Methylosarcina fibrata AML-C10: one gene and its partner. The main gene of each other region encodes a partner of the protein of the gene in region 2 in a complex. Links are inferred from orthologs where the notes say so. Each region holds a gene or a part of one and is shown on either strand. Other genes may lie near its edges. The genes, in order: mfd and uvrA.

The links.
Region 1: the proteins of uvrA (region 2) and mfd are in contact, whole or in part, in a crystal structure (PDB 4DFC), measured with the Escherichia coli proteins. The link is inferred for Methylosarcina fibrata AML-C10 from one-to-one orthologs.

The regions. Positions count from the first base shown.
Region 1 is NZ_KB889965.1:3,543,461-3,553,234, forward strand. Bases 2,104-6,107 are described here. They hold mfd (transcription-repair coupling factor), read right to left. Parts: upstream 5,766-6,107; coding sequence 2,304-5,765; downstream 2,104-2,303. Other genes in these bases: queA (tRNA preQ1(34) S-adenosylmethionine ribosyltransferase-isomerase QueA), read right to left, coding at 5,855-6,107. In the rest of the region: A3OW_RS0116530 (PAS domain-containing sensor histidine kinase), read left to right, coding at 1-1,458; A3OW_RS0116535 (response regulator transcription factor), read left to right, coding at 1,460-2,095; more of queA, read right to left, coding at 6,108-6,877; A3OW_RS0116560 (hypothetical protein), read right to left, coding at 7,888-9,774. UniProt on the Escherichia coli protein: Couples transcription and DNA repair by recognizing RNA polymerase (RNAP) stalled at DNA lesions. Mediates ATP-dependent release of RNAP and its truncated transcript from the DNA, and recruitment of nucleotide excision repair machinery to the damaged site.
Region 2 is NZ_KB889965.1:3,230,470-3,239,628, forward strand. The notes cover bases 478-3,866. They hold uvrA (excinuclease ABC subunit UvrA), read right to left. Parts: upstream 3,561-3,866; coding sequence 678-3,560; downstream 478-677. Other genes in these bases: A3OW_RS26530 (GNAT family N-acetyltransferase), read left to right, coding at 478-699; lpxH (UDP-2,3-diacylglucosamine diphosphatase), read left to right, coding at 3,716-3,866. In the rest of the region: more of A3OW_RS26530, read left to right, coding at 112-477; more of lpxH, read left to right, coding at 3,867-4,441; A3OW_RS0115190 (methanol/ethanol family PQQ-dependent dehydrogenase), read left to right, coding at 4,716-6,554; A3OW_RS0115195 (quinoprotein dehydrogenase-associated putative ABC transporter substrate-binding protein), read left to right, coding at 6,742-7,611; malQ (4-alpha-glucanotransferase), read right to left, coding at 7,681-9,147. UniProt on the Escherichia coli protein: The UvrABC repair system catalyzes the recognition and processing of DNA lesions. UvrA is an ATPase and a DNA-binding protein. A damage recognition complex composed of 2 UvrA and 2 UvrB subunits scans DNA for abnormalities.

The DNA of each region.
Region 1 (9,774 bases), 310 kb from region 2 along the record:
ATTGCCGACGGGAACAATACCGGCCAGACTTTGAAAGTCAGAACCCGTATTTTCAGAAAGGCACCCTTTTCATTGCGCTGCAAAGGATTGACGCTGACCGAATGCACGCTTCAGTCCTGCTGTCTGTTGGCCGAGCAGGATTCGGCTTACGTCGAATTGCGACCGGCAACATACGGTGCTGGAAACAATGCCATCGTTTTGGCTTTCAGCGACGTCACCGAACGTGAAATGGCGGAGAAATGCAGGAACTGCTTGAACGAAAAGCTGGAAGAAAAGATTGCTCACAATGCGCAGTCAATGAATCGGATCAATCTTGAGTTACAGGAGAAGATTGACGAGCTTTATCAGTCCAAAAGAAAGTTGAGGGAAAGAGAAGCCAGACTAAACGCCATTTTCAATGCTGCCGTAGAAGGTATTTTTACGATCGATCAATCCCGCAACATTGTTTCGGCAAATGCCGCCATGCATAGCATTTTCGGCTATACCGCCGATGAGTTGATCGGCCGCAACATCGACCTGTTGATTCCGGCTCAAAGCGGGGAAAACCACCATGCCATGACGTCAAGCCGGGTTAATGAGGTGATTAGCCATGTCAGGACGGTGGAAGGATTGCGCAAGGACGGCTCCCTGGTTCCCCTGGACATTTCCATATCGGAATTTTCGAGTGACGGCGCACGCTATTTTACATCTATCGTCCGGGACGTCACTTTGCGAATGCAGAAAGAGCGGGAAGACAAGGCGCATCTGGATGAGCTGGCGCAAGTGACCCGTCTGGGGTTGATGGGCGAAATGGCATCCGGTCTTGCCCATGAACTCAATCAACCTCTTACGGCCATCGCGAGTTATACACAGGCCTGTCTCAATTTCCTGCAAGCCGATCGCCCCGACTTATTGCAATTGCGACAGGTTTTGCAAAAAGCCTATGAGCAAGCCTTGAGGGCCGGCCAGATCATTCATCGCATGCGGGCATTCGTTTCCAACAAGCAAATCAATCGATCCACCATCCTCATCAATGACTTGATCAATGTGTCGCTGGCCTTGAGTTATGCCGATTTAAAAGCCAACAACATAGTCCCCAGACTCAATCTGGCGGAAAATCTTCCGACCCTTTGCGGCGACAGCGTACAATTGGAGCAAGTTTTGATAAACCTGATCAGAAACAGTATCGACGCATTAAAAAATTTGCCGGAAGGAATACAAAGAATGCTAACGATTCAGACCTGGCTAGGCGAACACCATGACGTCGTGATCCGGGTTAAGGATAACGGTCCCGGCATCGACCAGTTTAAACAAGAAAAAATATTTACTCCTTTTTACACTTCCAAAAAGACCGGCATGGGAATGGGTCTGTCGATAAGCCAATCCATCGTCAAGACGCATGGCGGAATTCTATCCTTCAACAGCATTCCTGGAAAAGGAGCCACTTTTTATTTTACTTTACCCGTTCAGGAATCATGATATGGGACAACCCTCGATAGACAGTCTGGTTTATATCGTCGACGATGAATTTGCCGTTCGCGATTCCTTGACGCTATTAATTCAATCCACAGGGCGGTTTGCCAAGAGTTTTGCCTCCGCCGAAGATTTTTTGGAAGAGTATTGTCCCGATTACCCCGGATGTTTGATTCTGGATGTGATGATGGCCGGCATGAGCGGACTCGATCTCCAGCAAGAGATGACGAAAAGGCATATTTCCCTGCCCATTATTTTCATCAGCGGACATGCGGAAATTCCGGATTCCGCGAAAGCGTTCAGGGCGGGTGCGGTCGATTTTCTGGAAAAGCCGGTCGATTACAGAGTCCTGATGGACCGTATCGAGGAGGCCATTGCCCGGGATATTGCGGAAAGAAAACAGAAGCTGGAGAAACTGGAAATAGAAAAACGCTTTGAACGATTGACGGCAAGAGAAAAAGAAGTGCTGAAGCTGATCACGGACAACTGCTCCAATAAGGAAGTCGCTAAAATCCTGGAGATAAGCCATCGAACGATTGATGTGCACAGGGCGCGGATCATGGAAAAAATGGAAGCGGAGAACGTCGGTGAATTATTGAAGATGGCGTTGCGGATCGATGCTTCGAAAAACAGTCTGCATTAGCGAAACAAACGCAAAAGGTCTTTCGCGATTCCCTTTAAAAAACATTCCGGCGTTTCATCCAGCGTCCATGCGGCGGGTCCGACAACGGGAGCGGCATAAAGCGAAAATGCCGCCCTTTCTTGCCTCCCATCAACATTCGAAAGATTGGTGGCGTTTTTCCGGCTTGCCGTTTCGGTAACCCGCTCCAAAGCCTTTGGGAATGGTTTCTTCAGGCTACCGCCAATCGCTGCAACAATTCCGAGATAAATTCCAGCTTCTGCTCGGTCGTCTCGAACTTGCGGATGAACCGGAGCTTGTCCGCGCCGTCGAACTTGTAAGTTTGAGCCTGGGTTTGAATCAGGTGAATCAGTTGCTCCGTATTGATGCGAGGATCCTTGCTGAAGACCAGGCGGCCGCCTGCGGCATTGGCTTCGATTTTGCGGATGCCCATGGGCTCGGCCTTTTGTTTGAGTTCGGCGGCGCTGAACAGGGTTTTGACCTGCGGCGGCAACAGACCGAAACGGTCGATCATCTCCACTTGCAGCTCGCGAAGATCCTCGGGCGTTTCGGCGCTGGCGATGCGCTTGTACAGCACCAGGCGGGCGTGAATGTCGGGCAGATAGTCTTCAGGGATCAGCGCCGGCGATTGCAGGTCGACTTCGGGCCCGGTTTCCAGAGGCGCTTCGAGTTCCGGCTGTTTGCCCGATTTCAATGCATTGACTGCGCGCTCCAGTAGTTCGGTGTACAGCGTGAAGCCGATTTCCTGGATCTGGCCGCTCTGATCTTCGCCGAGCAGTTCGCCGGCGCCGCGAATTTCCAGGTCGTGCGACGACAGCATGAAGCCGGCGCCGAGATCGCCGGACGCCTCGATCGCTTCCAGCCGTTTTTCCGCGTCCTTGGTCATCAAGGCTTTCGGCGGCACGATGAAATAAGCATAGGCGCGGTGGTGTGAGCGTCCGACCCGGCCGCGCAACTGGTGCAGTTGCGCGAGGCCGAGTTTGTCGGCGCGGTTGACGATGATGGTGTTGGCGCTGGGAATGTCGATGCCGCTTTCGATGATGGTCGAACAGAGCAGCAGGTTGAAGCGCTGGTGATAGAAATCGAGCATGATCCGCTCCAGATCGCGCTCGGGCATCTGGCCGTGGGCGGTTTCGATGCGCGCGTCCGGCACCAGCTTTTGCAGTTCCGCGGCCATTTTGCCCATCGACTTGACGTCGTTGTGCAGGAAGAAAATCTGGCCGCCGCGCTTGATTTCCCGAAGGCACGCTTCCTGCACCAGCACGTCCACCCATTCGCTGACGAAGGTCTTGATCGCGTGGCGGTTAGGCGGCGGGCTGGCGATGATCGAAATGTCCCGAAGCCCGGACATCGCCATGTTCAGCGTGCGCGGGATCGGCGTCGCGGTCAGGGTCAGCATGTCTAGCTCGTTCCGCAGCTTCTTGAAATGCTCCTTCTGGCGGACGCCGAACCGGTGCTCCTCGTCGATCACGACCAAGCCCAGGGATTTGTATTTGATCTCGCCGGACAACAGTTTGTGGGTGCCGATGATGATGTCGACCTTGCCTTCCTCCAGATCGGCGAGAATCGCTTTTTGCTGTTTCGGCGTGACGAAGCGGGACATCACTTCCACGCGCACCGGCCAGTCGGCGAAGCGGTCGCTGAAATTCTGGTAGTGCTGCTGCGCCAGCAAAGTGGTCGGCACCAGCACGGCGACCTGCTTGCCGCTCTGCACCGCGATGAACGCCGCGCGCATCGACACCTCGGTCTTGCCGAAGCCGACGTCGCCGCAGATGACGCGGTCCATCGGCTGCGGGCTGGCCATGTCGTCCAGAATCGCTTCGATGGCGGTTTGCTGGTCCGGCGTTTCCTCGAACGGGAAGGCGTCGGCGAACGCCTGATATTCGGTGTTTTCGACGTTGAAGGCATGGCCCTGCTTGATCGCCCGTTGGGCGTAAATTTCGAGCAGTTCCGCCGCGACGTCGCGAATCCGCTCGATGGCTTTTTTCTTGGCCTTGCTCCACTGGTCGCCGCCCAGCTTGTGCAGCGGCGCGGTTTCGGGGCTGACGCCGGTGTAGCGGCCGATCAGGTGCAGCGAGGAAACCGGCACGTACAGTTTGTCGTTGTGCGCGTATTCCAGCGTCAGAAATTCGGCCGGAATGCCGCCGATTTCCAGCGTTTGCAGGCCGAGATAACGGCCGACGCCGTGCTCCTGATGCACTACCGGCGAGCCGATGGTCAGCTCGTTCAGATTGTTGACGATGTTTTCCAGCTCGCGCGCCGCCGATTGCCGCCTGCGGCGGCGCTGTTGCGCTTTTTCTCCGGACAGATGGCTCTCGGTGACGAGGACGACGGCCGGCTCTGCCAGCCACAGGCCGTGGTCCATCGGCGCCACCACCATGCACGGGGACTGGTCCGTGTCGAGAAAGGCCTGCCAGCTTTCGACCTGTTTGACTTTGATCCGGTATTGCCTGAGCTTGTCGGTCAGGCCTTCCCGGCGTCCGGCCGATTCGGCCACGAACAGGATTTTGCCGGCAAAGTCGCCGATAAACCGCTGCAAGGCCGCCGCCGGCTCCTTGTGTTTGGCTTCTATCGTTAAATTCGGCAGGGCGCGGCAATTGAACATCTCTTGTTCGGCTCCGGCGGCGCCCGGCTCGTTCAGGATGATTCGGGCGAACGCCTGCGTTTTTCTCGCCAGCTCTTCGTCGGTAAGGAACAGCCGCTCGGGTTCCAGCAAGGGCCGGTCGACGTTGTATCGCCGCTGCTGGTAACGCTCTTCCGCTTCGCCGTAAAAGTCCTTCGCGTTGACGTTGAAGGACGACGGCAGCACGACGACCGCCGAGTCCGGCAGATAATCGAACAGGGTCGCGGTGCGCTCGACGAACAACGGCAGATAATATTCGATGCCGCCGGGAGCCAGGCCTTTGCTGACGTCGACGTAGAGCGTGTTTTTGGGTGAGGTGTCCGGAAAACGGTCGCGGAAGGTCTGGCGGAAATGCTTGATCGCGGCATCGGTAAACGGGAATTCGCGCGCCGGGAACAATTCGATCCGGTCGATTTTTTCCAGCGAGCGCTGGCTTTCGGGATCAAAAGTGCGGATCGATTCGACTTCCTCGTCGAACAGTTCGATCCGGAACGGCGTTTTGCTGCCCATCGGAAACAGATCGACGATCGAGCCCCGCACCGCGAATTCGGCGTGCTGATACACCTGGGAGACGCAGTGGTAGCCGACGCTTTCCAGCTTGATCCGGTTCAGTTCGAGATTGAAACGGTCGCCTACCTGGATGGCGAAACTGTGGGCCAGCACGTGCTCCCTGGGCGCCAGCCGGTGCATCAGCGTGGTTACCGACACGATCAGGGCGCCGCGTTTGACTTGAGGCAGCAAGGCCAGCGTTTTCAGCCGCTCGGAGATGATTTCCGGCAACGGCGAAAACACGTCGTAAGGCAGGGTTTCCCAGTCCGGAAAATGCAGCAGGGAATGAGCTTCGTCCCGCAGAAAGAATTCCAGTTCGTGCTCGAGGCGCAGCGCGGTGTGGTTGTCCGGCGTGACGATGATGAACAGGCGGTTTTCGTTTTTGATCGCCGAGGCCAGGGCCAGCGCGTCGCCGCAGCCGTTCAGTCCGCTCCAGAGAACGGATTGGTCTTTGGACCGGGGGATTTTGGGCGTGAGGATGGATGCGTTATGATTGGCCATTCAATTGAGGCGTAAGATTTACTTTATAAATTGATAAGCTTATCACTTTTACATGACGCCTTGAATCTTGCAAAACGAGCTATTTCCAATCACCGGCTCAGAAACATCGCATCGCCGTAGCTGAAAAAGCGATAGGAATGTGCGACGGCGTGCCGGTAAGCCGCCATGACGTGATCGTACCCGGCAAACGCGGAAACCAGCATCAGCAGCGTCGATTCGGGCAGATGGAAGTTGGTTAAGAGGGCATCGACCGACCGGAACCGGTAGCCCGGCGTAACGAACAAATCGGTATCGCCGAAACCGGCGCTCAGGATCCCGGTTTTCGAGGCCGATTCCAGCGCCCGGACCGCCGTGGTGCCGACGGCGACGACCCGCCCTCCCCGGCTTCTGGCTTCCTCGACCGCGGCGACGGTGTCAGGTTCGACGGCGAAATATTCCTTGTGCATGACGTGCGCCGACAGGTCTTCCACACGTACCGGCTGGAAAGTGCCGCTGCCGACGTGCAAGGTGACGAAAACGCTCCGCACGCCTTTGTTGCTGATTTGTTCCATCATCGCCAGATCGAAATGAAGGCCGGCGGTCGGCGCCGCGACCGCGCCCGCTTCCCGGGCGAAAACGGTCTGATAGCGGGACAGATCAGATGCCTCGTCGGCGCGGCCAATATAAGGCGGCAAAGGCATGTGGCCGATGCGGTCCAGCAGAACCGGAAGGGGAAGGCCGCCTTCGAATTCCAGTTGAAACAGATCGTCCGCCCTGCCCAATACCGTGCACCGATGCCCGAGTTCCAGTTCGATAAGGGTGCCGGCCTTGGGCGCCTTGCTCGCTCGGACATGGGCGATGGCATGGCGCTCGTCCTGAATGCGCTCGATCAGGATCTCGACCTTGCCGCCGCTTTGCTTTTTGCCGAAGAGTCTGGCGGGGATGACCTTGGTATCGTTGAAAACCAGCAAATCCCTTTCATCGATCAAATCGATGAAATCGGCGAACTGCCGGTCGGTCAGTTCTCCCGTATCCCGGTTCATGCAGAGCAGCCGGCTGGCCCTGCGTTCGGGCAAGGGATATTGCGCAATCAAATGCTCGGGCAGCGGGTAATTGAAATCGCTTTTTTTCATGGAAAGATGGCGCTCGAATGACGCGGTGAAAATTGTATTGGAAATTTTAAAAAGGCTACATTATAATGTGTTTTCTTTGCCGGGGTGGCGGAACTGGTAGACGCGCCGGATTCAAAATCCGGTGATGGTGACATCGTGTCGGTTCGATTCCGACCCTCGGTACCAGTAAAAACAAGGGCTTAGGATTGTTATCCAAGCCCTTTTTTATTGTCTTTTTATTCACGTTCCACTCACGTTCCATTCAGAAAAAAAATCCCACAACAATTGCCGAATGCCAGCCACAAAAAAGCCCGGCATTGTCCGCCAGTAATCACGCTCCCGCAAACCCTACCGTTTCCGCCATTACCTCATGCAGTGGCCCGGTCGATTGTTTCCAATCTGGAGCATAATCAATTCCCTAGCATGATTCCGTGCCAACTCTCTGAAAGACCCGCCATCCGTGTATTACAGGCGGGCATGATATTTGCTTTAGGTGTTGTTTCCTGAAAGGAGCATATCACTGCATTGCCTATCCGGTGGATGCCGGGTAAAAGCTCCAGACACAAAAAAGCCGGGTTGCCCCGGCTGCGATTCAATTTTGCTCTATTTTATTCCGGTCTCGCGCGCGTGCGCGCGTATTGCTCCGAAAATTTCTGTCATTATTCCATATTATTTTATTCCGGTAGCTGCCTTGCTTGGTTAAATCCTATTGTTTCCTGTTTTATTCCGGGAACGGCTCATTTGTCTTAAGGTATGCCATTGAAATAAAAGCGAGTTATTGAACTGACTCCTTTTTTTATGGCATTTTATAGCACTTTGCCATATTTCTACACAAGTCGCACTGAAAAAGAGCTTAGGAGAAATATTGACCAGAAGCTGACGATCAACATTTCTATATGAATGTCCCCTCGGTTCCAGAGGGTAGTCAATCGAATGTAGAAATAATGGATCTTGCAATTTTAATTTTATCAATTTAGCTACTGGTCCATTTTTTAGGTTCATTTTTCTTAATTTAATTAATTATCTGTAGATCATTTCCTTTTCTGATCAACAACTTTCTTAACTGATAAAAAACTCTCTTCTTGGCTCTGAATCAAAGTATCGAAATCGTAATATGTTGCTTCAAAATTTGAATTATGCCATTGATTCACTAAATACTTTCTAAAGCATAGGGCTTTATGATACCTATCATTTATATCAAATGATGACGCTAGTTTTGATATCTCGACCCGTGAATCTGAATCAAAAACTGGCGTATCGGTAGATACTGCATCTAAAAATGCAAATGAACCGGTCCAAAATCTTACGTGATAAATGCCTACTGTCGTTGCTCTAAAGTGAAAATTTTCAGGCGGATTGTCATCTTCAACTTGCAGTTCACGATAATGGGCATGTGGAGTTTCAATAAGTTTTTTTGTTGCTAAACGTCGTAAAACGTGGCGAACCTGATCAGTTACAAAGCCTTGTCGTAACATTTCTTCCAGCAATTCTTGTCCATTCACAAAGCCATCGTTATCTAATATCCCATAGCCAGTATTCAAGTAAGCTATAACCAAGCTTGCTAAAAAATGTTCGCGCGGATCAGCAGAACTAATATCAAAAATATTACAAGCTACTAATGAAGACTGTGAATTAAAATATGCATATTCACCAAAAAGAGCATGTTTCGTGAATTCGTGTAGAGGAATAGTATAATTCCCTGTTTGATCTTCAATTCGTACTATTTTTTCTGAATCAACATTAGGACTACCAAAAAAGCCAGTAATTAACTCAATAACAGCACGAGTATTTCCTCCTGTTATATTACTCAAGAACTGCCTGATAGTCTCACTAGTTCGGATTGATCTTAGTGTGGCTTTTAAAAATGAAACAACACTTCCACTATGAAGGCGAATACCTTCCAATTCTGCAGGTGCAACTTTTCCTTCAGCAACTCTAACAGCAAAAAGAAGACGCTTTTGCACTACTTCATCGGCAGGCGGGGGCGCGACCGTCAAAATTTTGTTTTGATATGCAGAAAGAGTACCAGTTGTCTTTGATAGATAAAAAGTACTGGGCCGTAATGACACGAAGACTAGAAGATTTCGAGAAGCGGCAAGTTCTTGTGCGATTAAAAACGTTTCTTGTTGAACTTCGAAAGTGCGTTGATCAGCATTATCAAGTACAAGTATTATTTGTTTATTGCGGCCACGGGCGAGATGACCAAGAGAAGCTAGAAGATGCTTATCATGCATATCAATTTTGGCGCTAAGAAATGCAATTCGTTCTCGTTGATAAGCTACATTATCAAGATCTTTTAGAGATCCTTTAATACTGTTATCAAACTCCACTAAGTCTCTATGGTAAATGGCATTTACAAAATTCGTGCTATTAATATCAACTTCATACTTATTTTTAAGTACAGCTGGAATTTCTGAAAGGATATAAGACTTTATGCTTTCCGATAAATTCGCTTTTATTCCAAGATTGATATGAATGAAATATGTATTGGCTTTTTCGAATCCCTCCAAGTTATAGTAAAGGTTTTCAAAAAATGATGTTTTCCCAACACCAACATCACCGATTACCACTATAGGTCGCGACCCCATAGATTGATTAATTGTGGGGTCATTGAATTTCACCCCACCTACTTCATCGATTGTTGTGATTGGTTCGAGCGCATTAGGACTAACTCCATTTTGCCCAACACGCTTATAACGTGCAGCAATGATATTTTTACTTAAAAGTAAATGTCTATTATTTGCTTCAATAGAGACATAACATTCAGCATAGAAAGAAGTTTTTAGCGCTGGATTATCTTCGATTTCTTCTAGAAGAAGTGCGGATAAAGACCTGAGATTTTCTTGAAATTTGTTCCTATATCGATATTTAAACGGCTCAGATATTGTCGAACATGCTTTTTGGGGAATTCGTGGATT
Region 2 (9,159 bases):
TAACGGCATATCGTTCTAAATTGGAAGATATGCCGATCCAGATATTATTCTGAACCGGAATCATTGCCTTACTATCAGCGGCAAATAGTTGTATTCTGAAGGTAACCCAATATGTCCTTAAACAACAACCCCATCGAAATTACCCGCCTGACTCTGGCCGACCTTCGAGCCGACGAATCCGGCACGGCGATCGAACAACTGGCCGAACTGATCGTCGAAGCGTTTCGGGAGCCGCCGTGGCACGAGCATTTTTCGGCGTCGCGAATCCATTTCGGTCTGGGCGTCGAGCTGATGCGGCAGGGCGCGCTGCTGTACGCAGCCAAAGAGCAGGACGCCGGCCGGATCGTCGGCTATGTGCTGGGCAAGGAACTGGCCGCAGGCGAAGGCAACGGGCATCAGCAGACGTTAAAAGACATATCCGGCACGGCGGCGCTGGATTATCTCTGCGAGAACGGGCGGCGGGTATTTTACGTAAGCGGGCTGGCGGTCAGGTCCGGCTTCAGGCGCCGAGGCATCGCCGAGCGGCTTTCGCTGGCCTTGCTCGACGAGCTGCGCCGGCAGGGATTTTCTTACCGTCTGGGGCGCACCGACCGTTCGATGATCAGCATGCGCAATCTGTATCAAAAGCTGGGATTCAGGGAATTGCCGGTCACCGACGCCAACCACTCCGAGCGAAGCTACTGGCTACTGGCGCTGTGACCTTCACTCGCTGCCCTTTTCTTGACCGTTTGCGCAGGCTGATCGGTCTCGAAAAACCGCTTTAGATAAACGCCGGTATGGGAGACCGGGTTTGCCGAGACCTGCCGGGGCGTGCCTTCGGCGATCAGAAGGCCGCCGCCATCGCCGCCTTCGGGTCCCATGTCGACGATCCAGTCGGCGGTCTTGATCACGTCCAGGTTGTGCTCGATGACGATGACGGTATTGCCGTGGTCGCGCAGGGTATGCAGCACCGCCAGGAGCTGCTTGATGTCGTGGAAGTGCAGCCCGGTCGTCGGCTCGTCGAGAATGTACAGCGTTTTGCCGGTGTCGCGCTTGGACAGTTCCTTCGACAGCTTGACCCGCTGCGCCTCGCCGCCGGACAGCGTGGTGGCGTTCTGGCCCAGCGTGATGTAGCTCAAGCCGACCTCGGTCATCGTTTGCAGTTTCCGGGCCAGCGCCGGTATCGCGCTGAAGAACTCGGCCGCGTCTTCGACGGTCATCGCCAGCACTTCGTGGATGTTCTTGCCTTTGTAGCGGATTTCCAGCGTCTCCCGGTTGTAGCGCTTGCCGTGGCAAACTTCGCAGTTGACGAAGATGTCGGGCAGAAAATGCATTTCGACCTTGATCACGCCGTCGCCCTTGCAGGCCTCGCAGCGCCCGCCTTTGACGTTGAAGCTGAAGCGTCCGGGCGTGTAGCCGCGGGAGCGCGCTTCCGGCGTCGCCGCGAACAGCTCGCGGATCGGCGTAAACAGCCCGGTGTAGGTCGCCGGATTCGAACGCGGCGTGCGGCCGATCGGACTTTGGTCGATGTCGACCACCTTGTCGAAATGCTCCAGCCCGTCGACGCCGTCGCAGGGCGCAGGCAAGGCGCCGGCGCGGTTGATCACGCGCGCGGCCTGGCAGAACAGGGTGTCGTTGACCAGCGTCGATTTGCCGGAGCCGGAAACGCCGGTCACGCAGGTTAAAAGGCCGACCGGAAAGGCGATGTCGACGTTTTTCAGATTGTTGCCCCGGGCATTGCGGACGACGATCCGCCTGTCCGGGTCCGGAGGCTTCAGCGCGGCGGGCACGTCGATGCCGTTTTTCCCGGACAGATACTGCCCGGTCAGGGATTCCGGCGTATTGACGATGTCCTCGACGCTGCCTTGCGCGACGATGCGGCCGCCGTGCACGCCGGCGCCGGGACCGATGTCGACGATGTGCTGGGCCGAACGGATCGCGTCTTCGTCGTGCTCGACCACGATCACGGTGTTGCCGAGATCGCGCAGACGGAACAGCGTATTCAGCAGTCGCTGGTTGTCCCTCTGGTGCAGCCCGATCGAAGGCTCGTCGAGCACGTACATGACCCCGACCAGGCCCGCGCCGATCTGACTGGCCAGACGGATGCGCTGGGCTTCGCCGCCGGAAAGCGTCTCGGCGCTGCGGTCCAGGGTCAGATAGTCGAGGCCGACGTTGACCAGAAACTCCAGCCGCTCCTGAATTTCCTTGATGATTTTGACCGCCACTTCGCCGCGCTTACCGGGCAGGCTGAGCTGCTGAAAAAAATTCAGCGCCTTCCGGATCGGAAAGGCGGTCAGATGATGGACCGGCAGATTTTCGATGAACACGTTCCGCGCGGAAATGTTCAATCTCGCTCCGTCGCAAACGCTGCACGGCTTTTGTGATAAATACTTCGACAGTTCCTCTCTGACCAGTTGCGAGTCGGTTTCGTGATAGCGCCGCTCCATGACGGCAATGATGCCTTCGAAGCGGTGTCGCTTCTTCTTGGAATAGCCGAATTCGCTGAGCAGCTTGAATTCGATCTCTTCGTCGCCGCTGCCGTACAGGATGATCGCCTGGATCTCCCGGGACAGCTCCGAGAAGGGCTGCTCCGGATCGAAGCCGTAATGCTTGGCCAGGGAGCAGATGATTTGATAGTAATACGCATTGCGCCGGTCCCAGCCGCGGATCGCACCGCCCGCGAGGCTGATGTCCGGGTTGTGCACGACCAGCTCCGGATCGAAAAATTCGCGGATGCCCAGGCCGTCGCAACTGCCGCAGGCGCCCTTGGGATTATTGAAAGAAAAGATGCGGGGCTCCAGCTCGGTCAGGCTGTAACCGCAATGAGGACAGGCGTAGCGTTCGGAGAAAAGAAGTTCCGCACCGTCGTCCAGGCACGCCGCGATCGCTTTGCCGTCGGCGAGCCTGAGCGCGGTCTCGAAGGATTCCGCCAGCCTCAGGGTGATGTCGTCGCGGATCTTGAAGCGGTCGATGATCGCTTCGATGGTGTGCTTCTTTTTAGGCTCCAGCGCCGGCGCTTCGTCGAGATCGTAAACGATGCCGTCGATGCGGGCGCGAATGAAGCCCTGGGCGCGCAGATCGTCGAGCAGTTGCGTATGCTCGCCCTTGCGCTCGTTGATCACCGGCGCCAGCAGCATCCAGCGCTGGTCCTGCGGCTGCGCCAGAACCTGGTCGACCATCTGGCTGACCGTCTGCGCTTCCAGCGACACCTGATGCTCCGGGCAGCGCGGCGTGCCGGCCCGGGCATAGAGCAAGCGCAGGTAATCGTAGATTTCGGTGATGGTGCCGACGGTGGAGCGGGGGTTGTGCGAGGTCGACTTTTGCTCGATGGAAATCGCCGGCGACAGTCCCTCGATATGGTCGACGTCGGGCTTTTCCATCATCGACAGGAACTGGCGCGCATAGGCGGAGAGCGATTCGACGTAGCGCCTTTGTCCTTCCGCATAAATCGTGTCGAAAGCCAGCGACGACTTGCCCGAACCGGAAAGTCCGGTAATGACGATGAGCCGGTCCCGAGGCAGATCGAGATCGATGTTTTTCAGGTTGTGGGTACGGGCGCCGCGAATGCTGATGGTATCCATCAAAAGATTCCTGCTATTGAAAGAACTCCATACTATACGATCAAATTTATCTTCAACACAAACTCCGGTTGGTAAAAGCGGACGCAGCCATTATGATAGGCCCGCCTTATTCAACACGATCGGCCTTTCCGTTTTCTCAATTCGCTCGCTTGTCCATGAACAACGAAATTCTGTTTATTTCCGATCTCCACATCTCTCTCGAAAAAACCGAGATCACCCGGCGTTTTCTCCGTTTTTTGAAAGAGCGTGCACCCCAGGCCGCCGCCGTTTATATCCTGGGCGACCTGTTCGATTCCTGGATCGGAGACGACGACTCGACGCCACCGAACGATGCCGTCAAAACAGAGTTGAGAAGGCTCACCGCTTCGGGAACGAAAGTTTTTCTGATGCTGGGCAACCGCGATTTCCTGCTCGGCGAAAAATTCTGCCGGGACACCGGCGTAGTCCTGCTCGGCGATTACGAGGTGATCGATCTGTTCGGCGTGGCCACGCTCTTGACCCATGGCGACCTTCTTTGCACCGACGACCTGCCTTATCAGGCGTTCCGAGCCAAATCCCGAACGCCCGAATGGCGGCGCTCGATCCTGTCGAAGCCGCTGGCGCTGCGCTTGTTGGGCGCGCGCTGGTACCGCTTCCGCAGCTTTTTGCACAAAAGGAAGAAAAGCCGGGAAATCATGGACGTCAATCCGGATACCGTGGTTCGGACGATGCGCGAACACGGCTGCTTGCGGCTGATCCATGGCCATACGCACCGTCCCGCCGTACATCGTTTGAGCATCGACGAACAGCCTGCCCAGCGCTTCGTGCTGGCCGACTGGAAAAAGGACGCGGCCGAGGTTTTATGCTGGAACGGCGAAGGTTACAGGATCGAACGAATCTGATTTTCCGGAATTTCCGGTAAGGGTGTTCGGCGATTCATTCTTCAAATAGCCCCGGACCGAATCCGCAAGATAATAATTTTTTTGGCCTTTCGCTTTTTGCCTTGCGGTCCGAGTCTATTAAGGGTTGACTTTTTAAGGAAAATCATTAAATCTACGCAGCTGGAGTGACCTGTTTTGATCACGAGCAGAACATTAAACATCACCCAAAACTAATATTAGTCAAAAAAACATAATCAGTATTTTGTGGCATAACAAAATACCAGGAGAAAAAAATATGAAGAAGCCTTTAAAAAGTTGGCTGCTTGCTTCAAGTGTGGCGTCAATCTTGGCCGCGCCAGCTATTTCAACTGCTAACAGCGATCTTGACCAACTGTCACAAAACCCTGCGAACTGGTCTATGTGGGGTGGCAACTACTCGGGTACCCGTTACAGCAAACTCGATCAAATCAATACCTCTAACGTAAAGAACCTGCAGCCGGCCTGGTCTTTCTCTACAGGTGTTTTACGTGGTCATGAAGGCGGCCCATTGGTCGTAAACGATGTTCTTTACATTCACACACCTTTTCCCAATACCGTTTTCGCGATAGATCAAAAGACCCAATCCGTGATCTGGGAATACACTCCGACTCAAGACGCGGACGTCACCATTCCGGTCATGTGTTGCGATACCGTTAACCGGGGTCTGGCCTACGGCGACGGCAAAATCTTCCTGCAACAATCCGATACCGTTTTGACCGCACTGGACGCCAAAACCGGCAAACGGATCTGGAGCGTGCAAAACGGCGATCCGAAACTGGGCATGACCAACACCAACGCGCCGTTGGTCGTTAAAGACAAGGTGCTGACCGGCATCTCCGGCGGCGAATTCGGCGTCCGCGGCTTCCTGGCGGCTTACGACATCAAGACCGGCCAATTGGCCTGGAAAGGCTACAGCATGGGTCCGGACTCCGACACGCTGATCGATCCGAGCAAAACCACCACCTGGAAAGACGGCAAAGTCACTCCGGTCGGTCCTAACTCAAGCACCGGCACTTGGGAAGGCGATCAATGGAAAATCGGAGGCGGCACCACCTGGGGCTGGTACAGCTACGATCCTCAATTGAACCTGATTTACTACGGCTCCGGCAACCCGTCCACCTGGAACCCAACTCAACGTCCAGGCGACAACAAATGGTCCATGTCCTTGTGGGCTCGCGACGCGGATACCGGAGCCGTGAAATGGGTTTACCAGATGACGCCTCACGACGAATGGGACTATGACGGCATCAACGAAACCGTTCTGGTCGACCAGGAAGTCAAAGGCAAGATGCACAAAACCATCGTACATTTCGACCGTAACGGTGTGGGCTATACCCTGGACCGTGAAAACGGCGAACTGCTGGTTGCCGAAAAATTCGACAAGTCGGTCAACTGGCTGACCCATGTCGACATGACTACCGGCCGTCCGGTAGGCGTGCCAAAATACAGCACCGAGCACAACGGTGAAGACGTCACTACCGAAGGCGCCTGCCCTGCCGCATTGGGTGCCAAAAACATGGCACCTACGTCTTACTCTCCACAAACCGGGCTGTTCTACATTTCAGGCAATCACCTGTGCATGAACTACGAGCCGTTCGAAGTTTCCTACACAGCCGGTCAGCCTTATGTGGGCGCGACCCTGACCATGATGCCTGCCGGTGCGGACGTCATGACAGGACAACCCGACGGTTCGACCAACCTCGGCCAGTTCACTGCGTATGATGCAAAAACAGGTAAGATCGTATGGTCCAACAAAGAGCCGTTTTCCGTCTGGTCAGGCTCTGTTGCCACCGCCGGCGGTGTGGTATTTTACGGTACGCTGGAAGGCTACCTGAAAGCAGTCGACGCAAAGACCGGGCAGGAACTGTACAAATTTAAAACGCCTTCCGGCATTATCGGCAACGTCAACACCTGGAGCTATAACGGCAAACAATATGTCGGCGTACTGTCGGGTATCGGCGGCTGGGCAGGTATCGGCATCGCAGCCGGTCTCGAAGGTGAATCCGAAGGTTTGGGTGCCGTGGGTGCATACAGAAGCCTGAGTTCCTTCACCAAATTGGGCGGTACCCTGACTGTATTTGCATTGCCCAATTAAAAACGATCCGATTGAGTTGGATTGATCGCTGAAAGCCCTGGCTGATGATAATCAGCCAGGGCTTTTTTTGTGCGGAGCAAACCTTTGCGAGCCGAGAGGTTTTACCGAAGCGGCGATTTTTTTAATTAAATCGCGGTTCCGTTTCTAGTAAACTATTCCATTATCGGCTATACATCGGGAGAATTTAATGAGGGCTGCACCTCTAATTTATACAATACTGGCCGGCCTGTTGCTGGCTTCAAGCACGTTTTCAGCTTCAGCGGCGGATAAATTCAAGGTCTGCGCCGATCCGTTAAATCCGCCTTACTCGACAAAAAAGCAGGACGGCTTCGAAAACAAAATCGCCGAACTGTTCGCCGAAAAACTCGGGCAGACCATCGAGTACACCTGGTTTCCTCAACGCATCGGCTTTATTCGCAATACGTTGAACGCACCGGTCGACGAGAGCAAAGTCGACAGCGACGAATACAAGTGCGACGTCGTGATGGGCGTGCCGGCGGGCTTCGACCTGGCATTGACCACCGCGCCCTACTACCAGTCGACTTATGTCTTGCTGATCGCCAAGGGACGCGGCTTCGACGACGTCCAGGAGGCTTCGGAGCTGGCCGGTCTGCCTTTGCAGCGCCAGGAAGAGTTAAAAATCGCGATGTTCGACCGCGGACCCGGTACTGCCTGGCTGCAACAGCAGGGCTTGCTCGACGTCGGCATTCCTTATCAATCGATGTCGGGAGACAGCGAAAACAACGTGGCGATGCAGATTGCCAGGGACATGAAGGCAAAAAAGATCAATATGGTAATTTTATGGGGTCCGCTGGCCGGCTACGTCATCTCGCAGAGCCCCAAAAACAGCTATACGATGATACCCATGAAGTCGACGCCGGGACTGAAAATGGAATTTGCGATGGCAATGGGCGTGCGCAACGGCGACAAAGCCCGGAAAGAGATGCTGGATCGGCTGATTGCCGAAAATAAGGAGAAGATCCGGGCCATCATCGCTTCCTACAACATTCCATTAACCGAGATCAAGGCCCACGATATCCCGAAGGACGACGACTGAGTTTTGCTGTCTGCCCCTTTTTCGGCAAGGGAGGCAAAGAGCCAAAGCCTCCCTTGGCGCCCGTTCCCGTCACTTGCGGTCGTAGAGCTCCACCCAGTGGGCCAGTTTCTCGGCGCGTTCGGAGGTCAATTGCTCCCATTGAAAGCGCCAGAGCCAGTTTCCGTGGCAAGTGCCGGGAATGTTCATCCGGTGTTCGGTGCCCAATTCCAGGATGTCCTGCATCGGGATGACGGCAAGGTTGGCCACCGACCGGAAAGCCGCCTGGATCAGCGCGCAGTTCAGCGTCGTCGACGGAAATCCGAGATATTCGTAGACATGGTACCTTTCATGATCGCCGAGCTTGTCGGCCCAGCCCACCGTGGTATCGTTGTCATGCGTTCCGGTATAGACAATACTGTTTTTTTCATGATGGTCGGGTAGATAAGGATTATCGGGACCGCTGCCGAAAGCAAACTGCAGAATCTTCATGCCGGGCAAATTAAATTCGTCCCTCAACTCCTCAACTTCCGGCGTGATGATGCCGAGATCTTCGGCGACCAGCGGGATCTGGCCGAATTCATCCTGGATGGCCTGCAACAACGGCTTGCCGGGCGCTTTCACCCATTTGCCGTTGATCGCCGTTTCTTCATTGGCCGGTATTTCCCAGGCCGCCTCGAAGCCACGAAAATGATCGATTCGAATGATGTCGAACTGTTCCAACAGGGTTTCCATTCTTTTCAGCCACCAATCGAAACCGTTCTCTATCAAAGTTTGCCAGTTATAATGAGGATTGCCCCAGCGCTGCCCGGTTGCGGAAAAATAATCCGGAGGCACGCCGGCCACCACGGTCATTTCCCCGGCGTCGTCGAGTTTGAAAACGTCCCGGTTGGCCCAAACGTCGGCGCTGTCGTAAGAAACAAAAATGGGAATGTCGCCGAACAGCAGGACGTCGCGCAAATTGGCGTAGGCTTTCAATTCCATCCATTGCCGGAAAAATACGTATTGCTCGAATTTGATGCAGTCGATCGCATCCTTTAAACGTTTCCGGGCTTCCTTGATTACCCGCACGTCCCGTTCCTTGTAGGGCTCGGGCCACTGATTCCAGCATTGCCCGCCAAATTCCTCGCGAAGCGCGATAAACAAGGCAAAATCGTCGAGCCAATAGGCTTTTGCCCGGCAAAAATGAGCGAAGTCGGCTTTGTCATGCTCTTCCGCACGCGCCAGAAATCCTTGATAAGCTTTTCTGATCAGAAAACTTTTATCTTCTTTCGAGGCTTCCGACACGCGGTCGTGAACATTCAACCAGCCGACCTTGATCAGGTTATCGATATTGATCAGCGAAGGATTGCCGGCATGAGCCGATAGACAGGCATAAGGCGAGCCTTCCGCGTGGGTCATGCCCAAAGGCAGCGTTTGCCAGACGGTCAGTCCGGAGTTTTTAAGAAAATCGACGAAATAGTAGGCATCCTGTCCCAGGTCTCCCTGTTCGCCGGTTCCCGGCAGCGAGGTGATGTGAAGCAGAATACCGGCACGGCGTTTGTTTAGAAGATTATTCAAGTTGTGTGATCT